Regions from separate parts of the Halomonas sp. HG01 genome, predicted to be linked through region 3. Evidence: predicted binding sites of a transcription regulator. Region 3 holds the regulator's gene; each other region holds the start of a gene.
The links. The regulator FNR, encoded in region 3, switches genes on or off when oxygen is low (the NO sensors DNR and NnrR bind a similar motif). The targets are predictions, from matches to a motif close to TTGATNTANATCAA.
Positions count from the first base shown of each region.

Region 1: UN84_RS04690 (OmpW/AlkL family protein) is a predicted target of FNR. The motif match lies at 1,407-1,420, and genes of this name have one in related genera.
Region 2: ccoM (cytochrome c oxidase subunit CcoM) is a predicted target of FNR. The motif match lies at 1,768-1,781, and genes of this name have one in related genera.

Region 1 is NZ_CP022134.1:1,011,340-1,015,334, reverse strand. It holds gene putP (sodium/proline symporter PutP) at 1-70, shown strand, start outside; gene UN84_RS04700 (hypothetical protein) at 165-470, opposite strand; gene UN84_RS04695 (OmpW/AlkL family protein) at 744-1,352, shown strand; gene UN84_RS04690 (OmpW/AlkL family protein) at 1,517-2,131, shown strand; gene UN84_RS04685 (gamma-glutamylcyclotransferase family protein) at 2,213-2,713, opposite strand; gene UN84_RS04680 (YqcC family protein) at 2,721-3,053, opposite strand; gene UN84_RS04675 (amino acid ABC transporter ATP-binding protein) at 3,121-3,867, opposite strand; gene UN84_RS04670 (amino acid ABC transporter permease) at 3,864-3,995, opposite strand, start outside.
Region 2 is NZ_CP022134.1:1,288,198-1,292,192, reverse strand. It holds gene UN84_RS06020 (proline--tRNA ligase) at 1-745, shown strand, start outside; gene UN84_RS06015 (lytic transglycosylase domain-containing protein) at 858-1,436, shown strand; gene ccoM (cytochrome c oxidase subunit CcoM) at 1,536-1,655, opposite strand; gene UN84_RS06010 (FKBP-type peptidyl-prolyl cis-trans isomerase) at 1,965-2,471, opposite strand; gene rfaH (transcription/translation regulatory transformer protein RfaH) at 2,514-3,056, opposite strand; gene UN84_RS06000 (AmpG family muropeptide MFS transporter) at 3,206-3,995, shown strand, end outside.
Region 3 is NZ_CP022134.1:2,939,955-2,943,949, reverse strand. It holds gene ttcA (tRNA 2-thiocytidine(32) synthetase TtcA) at 1-818, shown strand, start outside; gene fnr (fumarate/nitrate reduction transcriptional regulator Fnr) at 943-1,686, opposite strand; gene UN84_RS13995 (hypothetical protein) at 1,756-2,724, opposite strand; gene UN84_RS13990 (sulfite exporter TauE/SafE family protein) at 2,813-3,535, opposite strand; gene ccoS (cbb3-type cytochrome oxidase assembly protein CcoS) at 3,532-3,774, opposite strand; gene UN84_RS13980 (heavy metal translocating P-type ATPase) at 3,771-3,995, opposite strand, start outside.

The sequences.
Region 1 (3,995 bases), 1.7 Mb from region 3:
GAGCCTGGTGACTGAGGCGCCGACCGACGACATCACCGCCGAGTTCGACAGCCTCGAGGAAGCCGCCTGATCGCGGCATCCGGACGAGAGAGCAAGCAAGAAGCCGCCTGCGGGCGGCTTCTTTCGTTTCGTCATCCCGTCGTCACGTCCCCGGGGCGGCGAGATCACCCCATCAGCCCCCTGCCCAACAGCGCCAGGGCGAACAGCGGCAGGGCCGCCCGGCTCCAGGTCGTGCCGGAGAATCGCCACAGCCCACCGACCGACATGGCCACCGGCCGCGCAAAGGCGCCACCCAGCGCCCAGATGCCCAGCAGCACCAGCACTGCCCGCCAGGGCCAGTCGAGCCCCTGCACCAGCGCGGGTTGATACAGCAACCATACCGACAGCCCCGCCGCCGTCAGCAGCGCGACCAGCGGCCTGTCGCCCGCCCCCAGCCTGGCGGGAAACCGCGTCTCGAAGCGCATGGCCATTCCCTCTCGCCGTCGCCTGTCTCACCGATCCAGTGAAGCCGAAAACCTCGAGATCGGCGAATCCGTGCAGGAAATGTGAAAGCTATACGCCTCCTGTACATCATAAGTCCCTGTCGGCAGGCGCTTTCGTTAAAGCAGGAGAAAACCGCCAGGGGTTTGATAGAAAAATCCTACAAGACATTTAGAAACAGTGTTTTTATACTGACCACATTCCATGCGATGACGCCGAATCGGTCGGCGTCGGCATCCAGGACGAACCAGGGAGGTTTCCCCATGAAGATGACCCGTCTGATCACCGCCACCGCCATTGCCGCCGCCGGCCTCGTCGGCGCCCAGTCCGCCATGGCCTACCAGGCCGGCGACATCTACGTGCGCGGCGGCATCGCCAAGTCCGAAGTCAACGACGACATCGGCTCCCTCAACGGCGACGATATCGACGTCTCCGACGAGCGCGGCTTCTCCTACGGCCTGGGCTATCAGTTCCACGACAAGTTCGGCGTCGAGCTCAACGGCACTCAGGACATCGAGCACGATGTGGCCATCGGCGGCACCAACGTCGGCTCCGTGGACCGCCGCCCGATCAACCTGATGCTCAACTACTACCCGCTGGGCGGCACCGGATCGCGCATCCAGCCCTACGCTGGTGCGGGCCTCAACTACACCGACTTCAACGACGTGACGGTTGCCGGCCTGGATGTCGATGACTCCTACGGCGCCGCCGCCCAGCTTGGCGTGGACTTCGCCCTGACCGACCACCTGCTGGTCGGCGCCTTCGCCAACTACGCCGATGTCAGCCCCGACATCGAGATCAACGGCCAGGATGCCGGCGACATCGACGTCGACCCGGTCACCGTCGGCGGCGGCTTCACCTACCGCTTCTGATCCGCGCCACGCCATGACCACCAAGACGCCGGGCCCCGTGCCCGGCGTCCTGTTTTGACGTGCATCAATTCAAGCCGCGAACCATTTTGCCTTGAGTCAAATCGGCGCCGCGGCGCACCCCGTAGACTGGAGCCCTCGCTTACCTTCACCGAGGAGCCAGCCTCATGCGCCGCACCCTGATTTCCACCCTGATCGTCGCCACCGGCCTCGCCGCCAGCAGCCAGGTGCTCGCCTACGGCGCCGGCGATATCTACACCCGCGTCGGCGTGGCCAAGGTCGCGCCCAAGAGCGATAACGGCGATCTCGCCAGCGGCACCTATGAGGTCGACGTTCAGGACGACAACGGCTTCGCCTTCACCCTGGGCTATCGCTTCACCGACAAACTGGGCATGGAGCTGCTGGCCGCCGAGCCCTTCGAGCACGACATTCAGCTCAACGGCGCCAACCTCGCCTCCACCAAGCACCTGCCGCCGACGCTGACCCTGCAGTACTATCCGCTGGGTGGCACCCAGGCGCGCGTGCAGCCCTATGCCGGCGTCGGCGTCAACTACACGCATTTCTCCGACGAGCACATCGACGGCGGCGATCTGGAGCTGGAAGACTCCTGGGGCGCGGCCGCCCAGCTCGGCGTCGACCTCCTGATCGACGAACACTGGGCCCTCAACGCCGCCGCCTGGTATCTCGACATCGACACCGATGCCGAGCTCGGCGGCACCGACATCGGCAACGTCGAGATCGACCCGCTGGTGGTGATGGGCGGCATCAGCTTCCGCTTCTGAGCCGCGTCGACATGCCATGCAAAAGGCCCGCCGAACGGCGGGCCTTTTGGCGTGCGAGCAGCGTGACGAGTGTCGGCGCCGCTAGCGGGCGGTATGGCGCGACAGCCCCAGCGCCTTGAGCGTCTCGTCGTCGAGGCCGTGGATGGCTTCCACATCGGCCAGGCGGGCGTGATAGTAGGCACTCAGGAAGGGCTTCCCGGCCAGGAGGTGGTCGAGATACTCCCGCGCCGGCCGCAGCGCCTCGCCGGTGGTACCCGGCGCGGCCACATAGACCCAGGCCTCGATGGGGCCTTGCCCCGTGTGGATGGGCAGGCGCAGCCGATCGTAGTCGTGGGGGTAGCCCTCGAAGGGGTCCATGCACTCGATCTGCTCCGGGGCGAGCAGCTCGAACAGCGCTCCCTCGACCCGCTCACCGTCGGCGGGCACCACGTTGGCGTGGCTGATGCCGGCCACTCGCGAGGCCTTGTCGAAACGCAGGGCATGGTCGCGCAGCACCCCGGGCAGGGCACGCCGGGTCGTGCCGATCCGCGCCTCGATCCGGGCGGCGTTCATGTTGCTGCCGTAGGCGAAATAATAGGGCATGGGCGACTCAGTTCTCGGTGACCAGCTGGTCGATCCGCTCCACCACCTTGCCCATCAGCACCCGCTGGCTGGCCTTCGCCCCTTCCTGGATCAGGTAGGCGTCCACGGCGGGGGCCACGTCGCAGCTCGCCGGCATCGGTGCGCGCGCCTCGACCAGCGCCTCGAGCCGGGCGATGAACACGAAACGCAGCCACTGGGGCAGCGACATGGTGTCGATGCAGAACGGCTGGGAGCTGTTGAAGGCCTCCGGCGCGGGCTGCTCCATGCGCCACAGGTCGGACGCCTTCATGGTGGACTCGAGTTCGCGCAATGCCTGCTCGAGTTCCTGATGAACGGTCATGGGGAAATACCTCTGATCTGACTAGGGGACCATTATCCCGCGCCTGCACGATGCGGGCCACCCCCCGTCACGCCTGCGCGGCGGGCAGCACCTTGCGCAGGAAGTCCCGGGTTCGCGGGTCCTCGGGCGCCTGGAACAGCCGCGAGGGCGGGCCCTGCTCGACGATGCGCCCGCCCTCCATGAACACCACCCGATCGGCGACGTCCCGGGCGAAGGCCATCTCGTGGGTCACCACCAGCATGGTCTGACGCTCGGCGGCCAGCTGCTTCATCAGCGCCAGCACCTCGTCGACCCACTCCGGGTCCAGCGACGAGGTCGGCTCGTCGAACAGGATCACCTCGGCCTGGGCGGCCATGGCGCGGCCGATGCCGACCCGCTGCTGCTGGCCGCCGGACAGCGAGGCCGGATAGGCGTCCGCCTTGTCGGCCAGGCCGATGCGCTCGAGGATCTCCCGAGCCCGGGCATGGGCCTTCGCCTTGGGCCAGCGATTGACCACGATCAGGCCCTCGGCGATGTTCTCCAGCGCCGTCTTGTTGGCGAACAGCGCGTAGTTCTGGAACACGAAGGCGGTGTGCCGACGCGCGGCCAGGATGTCGGCGCGGCTGGCCCGGGTCACGTCGACCTCCAGGTCGCCCAGGGTCAGCCGGCCGGCGTCGGGCCGCTCCAGGAAGTTGAGGCAGCGCAGCAGGGTCGACTTGCCGGTGCCCGACGGGCCGATCACCACGATGATCTCGCCCCGCTCGATCTCCAGATCGATGCCGTCCAGCACTATGCTGTTGCCGAAGCGCTTGACGAGTTGGTTGACCTTGATCATCGGCGATAGGCCTCGTTGAGTCGGCGTTCCAGGCGCCGCTGGCACCAGGCCAGCAGCTCGACGATGGCCCAGTAGATCACCGCCACGGTGATGAAGGCCTCGAAATAGAGGAAGCTGCCCGCCGCCTC
Region 2 (3,995 bases), 1.7 Mb from region 3:
GATCCGCGCGGCGGCCGGCGCCGGCCCCGGCTCGCTGGGCCCGGTGAACCTCGACATGCCGGTCGTGATCGACCGCAGCGTGGCGATGATGAGCGACTTCGGCGCCGGCGCCAACGTCGACGGCAAGCACTACTTCGGCATCAACTGGGAGCGCGACCTGCCGCTGCCCAAGGTCGCCGACCTGCGCAACGTGGTCGAGGGCGATCCTTCCCCGGACGGCCAGGGCACGCTGTCGATCAAGCGCGGCATCGAGGTCGGGCACGTCTTCCAGCTGGGCCAGAAGTACAGCGAAGCGATGAATGCCACCGTACTGGACGCCAACGGCAAGGCCGCGCACCCCTGGATGGGCTGTTACGGTATCGGGGTGAGCCGGGTCGTGGCCGCCGCCATCGAGCAGAACCATGACGACGGCGGCATCATCTGGCCGGACGCCATCGCGCCCTTCCACGTCACCGTGGTGCCGATGAACGCTCACAAGTCGCAGCGCGTGCGCGAGGAAAGCGAGCGTCTCTATCAGGAGCTCAGCGCCGCCGGCTTCGACGTGCTGCTCGACGATCGCGACCTGCGCCCCGGCGTGCGTTTCGCCGACCAGGAACTGATGGGCATTCCCCATCGCCTGGTGGTCGGCGACCGCGGGCTGGACAAGGGTGAACTGGAGTACAAGGGACGCCGTGACAGCGACGCCACCATGGTCCCCGCCGGGGACATCCTCGCCTTCCTGCGCGAGAAGATCGACGCCCGGTAAGCGGTACCTGACGGCCGCCCTGGCGGCGGCCGCCTCCCTGCTGCTGGCGACGCCGCTCGTCGCCCAGCCGCTCGAGGACCAAACGGGCAGCGACTTCCTCGATGCCCTCTCCGTGCGCCCGGTCCTGGACCGGGCGCCGGTGGTTCAGGCCCTGCCGCCGCCCCCCGCCACGCTGCGCCCGACCCTGGACGGCGCCCGGCAGACGCCGCGCTCGCCCGCCGAAGTGTGGGCGGCCCGCCAGTGGATCAACGACATGGCACCGCGCTTGGCGCGCTACGTGCCCGATGCCGATCGTCGCCAGACGCTGCTGGCCCGCATCCATCAGGAAGCGAGCCTGGCCGGCCTTCCGCCTTCGCTGGTGCTGTCGGTCATTCAGGTCGAGAGCGCCTTCCGCGCCGAGGCGGTATCCTCAGCCGGCGCCGTGGGGCTGATGCAGATCATGCCGTTCTGGATCCGGGAGCTCGGGCTGCCCGCCGACGACCTCAAGGACCCCATCCGCAACCTGCGCTACGGCTGCACGATACTGGCCCACTACCTGGCGGTGGAGGACGGCGATCTCACCCGCGCCCTGGCCCGCTACAACGGCAGCCTGGGCAAGACCTGGTATCCCGAGCGAGTGATGCGCGCCCTGGCCCGACGCTGGACGCCCGCGGCGCCCGGCCTGCCGGAACGCCTGACCGCCGACCGTTGAGCAAGCCTCTCCCCGGACGACGCACAAAAAAAAGCCGGCCCCGAAGGGTCGGCCTAGTGGGGGGAATCCCCCCTCCCCTGACGACGGTGGAACGGTGGATCAGCGCTTCTTGTTGCGACGATGGTGGTCGCGGATGACGAAGGCGATCCAGCCGCCCATGAAGGCGATCATCATGCCGACGGTGGCAAGCCCGAAGATCACGGCATCATCCCAGTACATGGTGCTTGCCTCCCGTCGCGATGTGATGACTCCACTCTAGCGACCCGACACGGGCGATACGCTGATCTGCGTCAAGTGCGCCGCCCGGTGCGTACCTGCCGGCCGCACGGGCTTGATCCAGGTCAGTTCCACGACCGCACGACGCACCCGAGGAAAGATCATCGGCCCCGGAAACGGTGCCGCATCGCGCTGAAGGGCAGCAAGAAGGGAGGACGGGAGGAAGGAAGACAGGAAGACAGGGCGGGAGAGAAAGAGGGGGACACGCGGCCACGCCGATGAGGACGCGGCCGGCGCTCTCGGGTCCAACGCTCAGATCACCTTCTTGTCTTCCACCTGGTCCGGCGTGGTGCCTGGCGGCAGCGGATGGCCCTTGGCCAGCTCGGCACGAGTGGCCTCGCGCACCTCCAGTACCTCAAGCCGATAGTGCAGGGTGCGTCCGGCCAGCGGATGATTGGTATCGATCCGCACGCCGTCGTCGCGCACCTCGAGCACGGTGACGATCTCCGGGCCGTCGTCGCCACGGGTCTGGAAGCGCATGCCCGGGGCAAGGTCGGGCACCGGGAAGGCATCGCGGCCGACCTCGCGCACCAGCGCCTCGTCGCGCCGACCGTAGGCCTCGTCGGGGGCCAGGGTCACCTCGAGCTCGGCGCCGGCCTCGCTGCCGGCCAGGGCGCGCTCCAGCCCGGCCATCAGGTTATCGTGGCCGTGCAGGTATTCGAGCGGTTTCTGACGGGCACGGGAATCGTCGAGGATCTGGCCGTCCTCGTCGCTCAGCACGTAGTGCAGGATCACGACCCGCTGGGGGGCGATGGTCATGGGACCTCCGGTACGGGGAAATGAAAGGAAGGGGGAATCGTATCAGTCGCGGCGGCGCAGCCGGGAGACGGGCATTTCCAGGCGCTGCTGCTGATGCAGCATGTTGAGCAGCACGATGGCGCGCTCCTCGCCCTTGTGACTGGCGAAGACCGCCTGGAGGTCCTTGAACGGCCCCTCGGTGATCTCCACCGTCTCGCCGGCGCGGAAATAGACGTGAGCGACGTCGTCGTCATCCTGGCTGGCCTGGCGGCGCAGGACCTCGATCAGCCCGTCACCGACCGCCACCGGCATCTCGCCGCCGAAGGTCACGAGCTTGAGCACGCCCCGCGTCGAGCGGATCGGTCGCCAGTTGCTGACCAGCCGGTCGAGGCGGATGAACAGGTAATAGGGGAAGAGCGGCTCGCTCACCCATTCGAGCTTGCCTCGGCGCTTCTTCTGCACTTCTAGAACAGGATGGAAGACCTCGTAGCCCTGGTTGCCCAGATGCTCGGCGGCCCGGAAGGACTCGCCGCCCTTGCACTGGATCGCATACCAGCGCGGCACCGCGTCCTCGGCGCCCTCGAGAGAAAGGTCGTCATCTCGCATGTCGTCGATCGTCTCTGGCTGGTGTCGGCGCCGGGGCTCTGCAACAATCGGCGGCGCGCGCCGCCGGCGTCACCGAGCCCCGTCGTGGGCGACATCTTAGCATCGATGGCCCGGCGCGTGACCTGACCCATCGCAAGGAGAGCCCCGCCATGCCGACCCCCACCGCGCACCGCAGCTGGCGCAGCGCCCTGTCGGTCTATCTGCGCGCCCCGGTACTGACCATGCTGTTCCTGGGCTTCTCGGCGGGCCTGCCCTTCCTGCTGGTGTTCTCCACCCTCTCGGCCTGGCTGCGCAGCGACGGCGTCGAGGTGGCGGCGATCGGCTTCTTCGCCTGGATCGGCATCCTTTACTCGATCAAGTTCTTCTGGGCGCCGGTGGTCGACCGCTTGGCGCTGCCCGGCCTGACCCGCTGGCTCGGCCAGCGCCGCGGCTGGATGCTGCTGGCCCAGGCGATGATCGCCATAGGCCTGGTGGGGCTTTCCAGTCTCGACCCGCCCAGCCAGCTGCCGCTGGTGGCGCTGTTCGCGCTGCTGGTAGCCTTCGGTTCGGCGACCCAGGACATCTCTATCGACGCCTTTCGCATCGAGTCGGCGCCGGAGGATCTGCAGGCGGCCATGGCCTCGACCTACATCATCGGCTATCGCGGCGGGCTGATCGCCGCCGGCGCCGGGGCGCTCTACCTGGCCTCGCTGGCGTCCTGGCACGTCGCTTACCTGGCGATGGCGGCGCTGATGGCAGTGGGCATGCTGACGGTGCTGGTGCGCCCGGAACCCGAACGCCAGGCGCTCGCCACCCAGCTGATCCACGAGCCACGGGTACGGGCCTTCCTGCGTGCCAGCCGCGGCCGGCCGGCCTGGCTGCGCCGCCTGGGCGCCTGGGTGATCGGCGCGGTAGTCTGCCCGTTCACCGACTTCTTCGGCCGGCACGGGCTCAAGGCAC
Region 3 (3,995 bases):
AGCGCGAGTTCAACAAGCTGCAGAAGCGTCTGCGGCGCCAGGTCGGCAACGCCATCATCGACTTCGACATGATCCGCGAGGGCGACAAGGTGATGGTGTGCCTGTCCGGCGGCAAGGACAGCTACACCATGCTGGAGATCCTGCGGAATCTGCAGCGCAACGCGCCGGTGAACTTCTCGCTGGTGGCGGTGAACCTCGACCAGAAGCAGCCCGGCTTTCCCGAGCACGTGCTGCCCGAGTACCTGGACGGGCTCGGCGTCGATTACCATATCCTCGAGCGCGACACCTACTCGGTGGTCAAGGAGAAGACCCCGGAAGGCAAGACCACCTGCGCGCTGTGCTCGCGGCTGCGCCGCGGCTCCCTCTATGGCTATGCCGAGGAGATCGGTGCCACCAAGATCGCGCTCGGTCATCATCGCGAGGACATCCTCGAGACGCTGTTCCTCAACATGTTCTTCGGCGGCAGCCTCAAGTCGATGCCGCCCAAGCTGCTCTCCGACGACGGCAAGAACATCGTCATCCGCCCGCTGGCCTACTGCCGCGAGGCCGACATCGCCGAGTTCTCGGAGCGCATGGCCTTCCCGATCATCCCCTGCAACCTGTGCGGCTCGCAGCCGAACCTGCAGCGTCAGGTGGTCAAGGAGATGCTCGCCGAGTGGGAGGCCAAGCATCCCGGCCGTCTGGAAAGCATGTTCAAGGCGGTCACCAACGTCGCCCCCTCGCAGCTGGCCGACCGCGAGCTGTTCGACTTCGCCGGGCTGGAGGACAAGCAGGCGAAGATGCAGGCCGACCGCATCGATCTGCACCAGGAGCGATAAGCGGGAAGCTTGGAGCGCGGCACTTCGTGTCGGGAGAGGGAAGAACCTAACAAAGACCGCCCCCATGTGCTGCCGGCCATGGGGGCGGTGTGTTTTCCGGCTTCCCGCTCGCGGCGAAGGCGCGTCAGCGGCAGCCCTCTTCCTCGGCCAGCTTGGCCAGGGCGTCCAGGTCGAGGATGTTCACCTCGCGGCCGGAGACGGCCACCAGGCCCTGCTGCTGGAAGCGGCCCAGGATGCGGCTGACGGTTTCCACGGCCAGCCCCAGGTAGTTGCCGATGTCGGCCCGGGACATGGAGAGCCGGAAGCTGTAGGCGGAGTAGCCGCGGCGCCGGAAGCGGTCGGAGAGGCTGGCGAAGAAGGTGGCCAGCCGCTGGTCGGCGGTCTTGCGCGACAGCAGGCGCATCATGCGGCGGTCGTCGCGCATTTCCTTGCTCATGCTGCGGTAGAGCTGGGCGCGCAGCTCCGGCAGGCTTTCCGACAGGGCATCCAGGCGATCGAAGGGGATCTCGCACACGGTGGTGGTCTCGAGCGCGATGACCGAGCCGGGATAGGTCGACTCGTCGATGCCGTCCAGCCCCACCAGTTCGCTGGGCAGATAGAAGTTGGTCAGCTGATCCATGCCGCCGCCTTCGCTGGTGATCTGCTTGAGGCTGCCGGAGCGAACCGCATAGACGCTGGTGAAGGGGCTGCCCTGACGGAAAAGCGACTCGCCCTTCTTGAGCGGCGGACGGCGGCGGATGATGGCATCGAACTGATCGATGTCCTCGAGTTCGAGGGCCAGGGGCAGGCACAGGGAACTCAGGCTGCAGGTCCGGCAGCGGGTCTCGTGCAGCAGTGAGCGGCGCCTGCCGGCTGCGATATCGGGCATGCTGTCCTCCTTGATCGGGGCTTGCCTTCCCCATTATGGCGGATAGCACCCGCCCGGGCATAGCATCCCTTAGCCGTGTCCCGCGCCCGAACGGCGGCAGCGCGACCAGTGCCCCGATGCGGTGGCCAGTCGCCCCTCATCCAGCGCCGCGGCATAGTCCTCGGCCGAGCCGGCGTTGCAGGCCACGGCGTCGGGCAGCCGCGAGATGGCACCGGGGCCAAGCCCCAGCCGGTCGCGGGCCTGCTCGCGTCGCGTCTGCGCCCGGGCGTCCTCCAGCGCGGCGCCGTGGCGGGCGTAGAACCCGCCTCCCAGCGACCGATAGCCGTTTCCGGCCAGGCGGTCCTCGATCCGAGCCAGCAGTGTCGCCGGCAGCGTCGACTCGCCTTCCTGCCAGGCGGGGTCCGGGCGCAGCGAGAGGCGTGGCGGCGTCATGGCCATCAGCGTGGCGAGCGCCGCGGCGGCCTCCTGCTCGGGCGTCGCCGGCGGCACGATCAGCACCAGGTTCAGCGAGTGCCAGCCCATGCGGACGCTCTCGTCGAGCAGCGGCTCGATGCGTGACTGCAGCCGCGTCAGGGCTTCCGGGCGGTCGGCCCTCGGCAGGCGCATGACCAGCTTCAGGCGGTTGAAGCCCAGTGCCTCCAGATGGCGCAGGGTGAGAAGATCCGTGGCACGGGGATCGAGTTCGACGGTGAAGTCGCGCCAATGTCCCGATTCGAAGGGAAAGCGCGAGGCCAGCCGATCGACCAGCCCGCTCATCCGCGACAGGCTCAGCCAGGGGGGCAGGCTGCCGCCCCAGTGCAGGGCCTCGATCCGTCGATCGGGGGCGAGGCAGCGTCGCACCAGCACCATCTCGCGATCCAGTCGGGCCAGGTCGACTTCGAACGGGTCCATGCCCTTGGCGTGATCGACGCGCGCGTCGCCATCGTGGCGCAGCGGCAGGCGCAGATGCAGCGACAGGGGACGGGCGTCGGCGTTGCTGGCGGCCAGCGCCGCGGCGTAGTCGTCGGCGCCGAAGTCGGAAGGAGCGGTGACGGGCATGGCAGGATTCCGGGAGTGCATGCCATCAGGCTAGCGGTCGCGGAAGCGGGCGGTGTTGCGCTGGGTCAAGCGCGACGGCGAAAGCGGTTCAGTGCTGCCCGGCGTGGCCGGCCTCGTGGGGCATCGCGCCCGGCCACAGCCCCCACAGCTGCCACAGGGCGAAGCCGATGATCGTCAGTGCCGCCAGGGTGCGGGTGGCCGGGTGGCGGATCAGGCCGCCCAGCCGACGCGCGGCCAGGCCGGTGGCCAGCAGCGCCGGCAGGGTGCCGAGTCCGAAGGCGCCCATCAGCGCCGCGCCGCGCAGCGGATCGGCGCTGGCCAGGCTCCAGGTCAGCATCGAGTAGACCAGTCCGCAGGGCAGCCAGCCCCAGACGGCGCCCAGGGCCATCGCCTGGGGCACCGTCACGACCGGCATCAGTCGCCGTCCGAGGGGCTCCAGGCGGCGCCACAGGCGCTTGCCGAGGGCCTCCAGCCTCAGCAGCCCCTTCCACCAGTCGGCGATGTAGAGCGCCATCAGGATCAGCATCGTCGCGGCCAGGACCTGCAGCGCCAGGCGCACCCCGGGGGCCAGCCCGACCAGGGTGCCGAGCCCGGCGGCCAGGGCGCCCGCGAGCACGTAGCTGGCGATGCGCCCCAGGTTGTAGCCCAGCAGCAGGCCGCCGAGCCGGACCGGATGGCGCAGGCTGGGCGGCACGGCGAAACTCAGGGCGCTCATGATGCCGCCGCACATGCCGATGCAGTGGGCGCCGCCGAGCAGGCCGAAGACGAAGGCCGCGGCCAGCGGTGGCAGGTCGAGTCCGGTGGGGTTCATCGGGCGTCCTTGTCGCTGTCCTTGTCCCGGGTTCGGTCACGGTCGTGGGCGGCGTTCGGCTCGCCCGCATCGTGCGCTGGGCCTGGCCCTTGCGGCGGGTCGTCATCGTCGAACAGGATGCGATGCGCCGGGCCTTCCAGGTCCTCGAACTGGTCGTGGCGCACGGCCCAGAAGAAGGCCCAGACGGCCAGGCCGAGCAGGATCAGCGACAGCGGTATCAGCAGGTAGAGAATGCTCATGATGCCTCCCGGGCGAGGGTATTCTCGGCGCGCCGCTGGCGGGCCAGCCTCAGGGCATTGGCGACCACCACCAGCGAACTCGCCGACATGCCCAGCGCCGCCAGCCAGGGGGGCACCCAGCCCAGCGCCGCCGGGGGCAGGGCCAGCAGGTTGTAGGCCAGCGCCCAGCCCAGGTTCTGGCGGATGATGCGCCGCGTGGCGCGGCCGACGTCGAGCGCTTC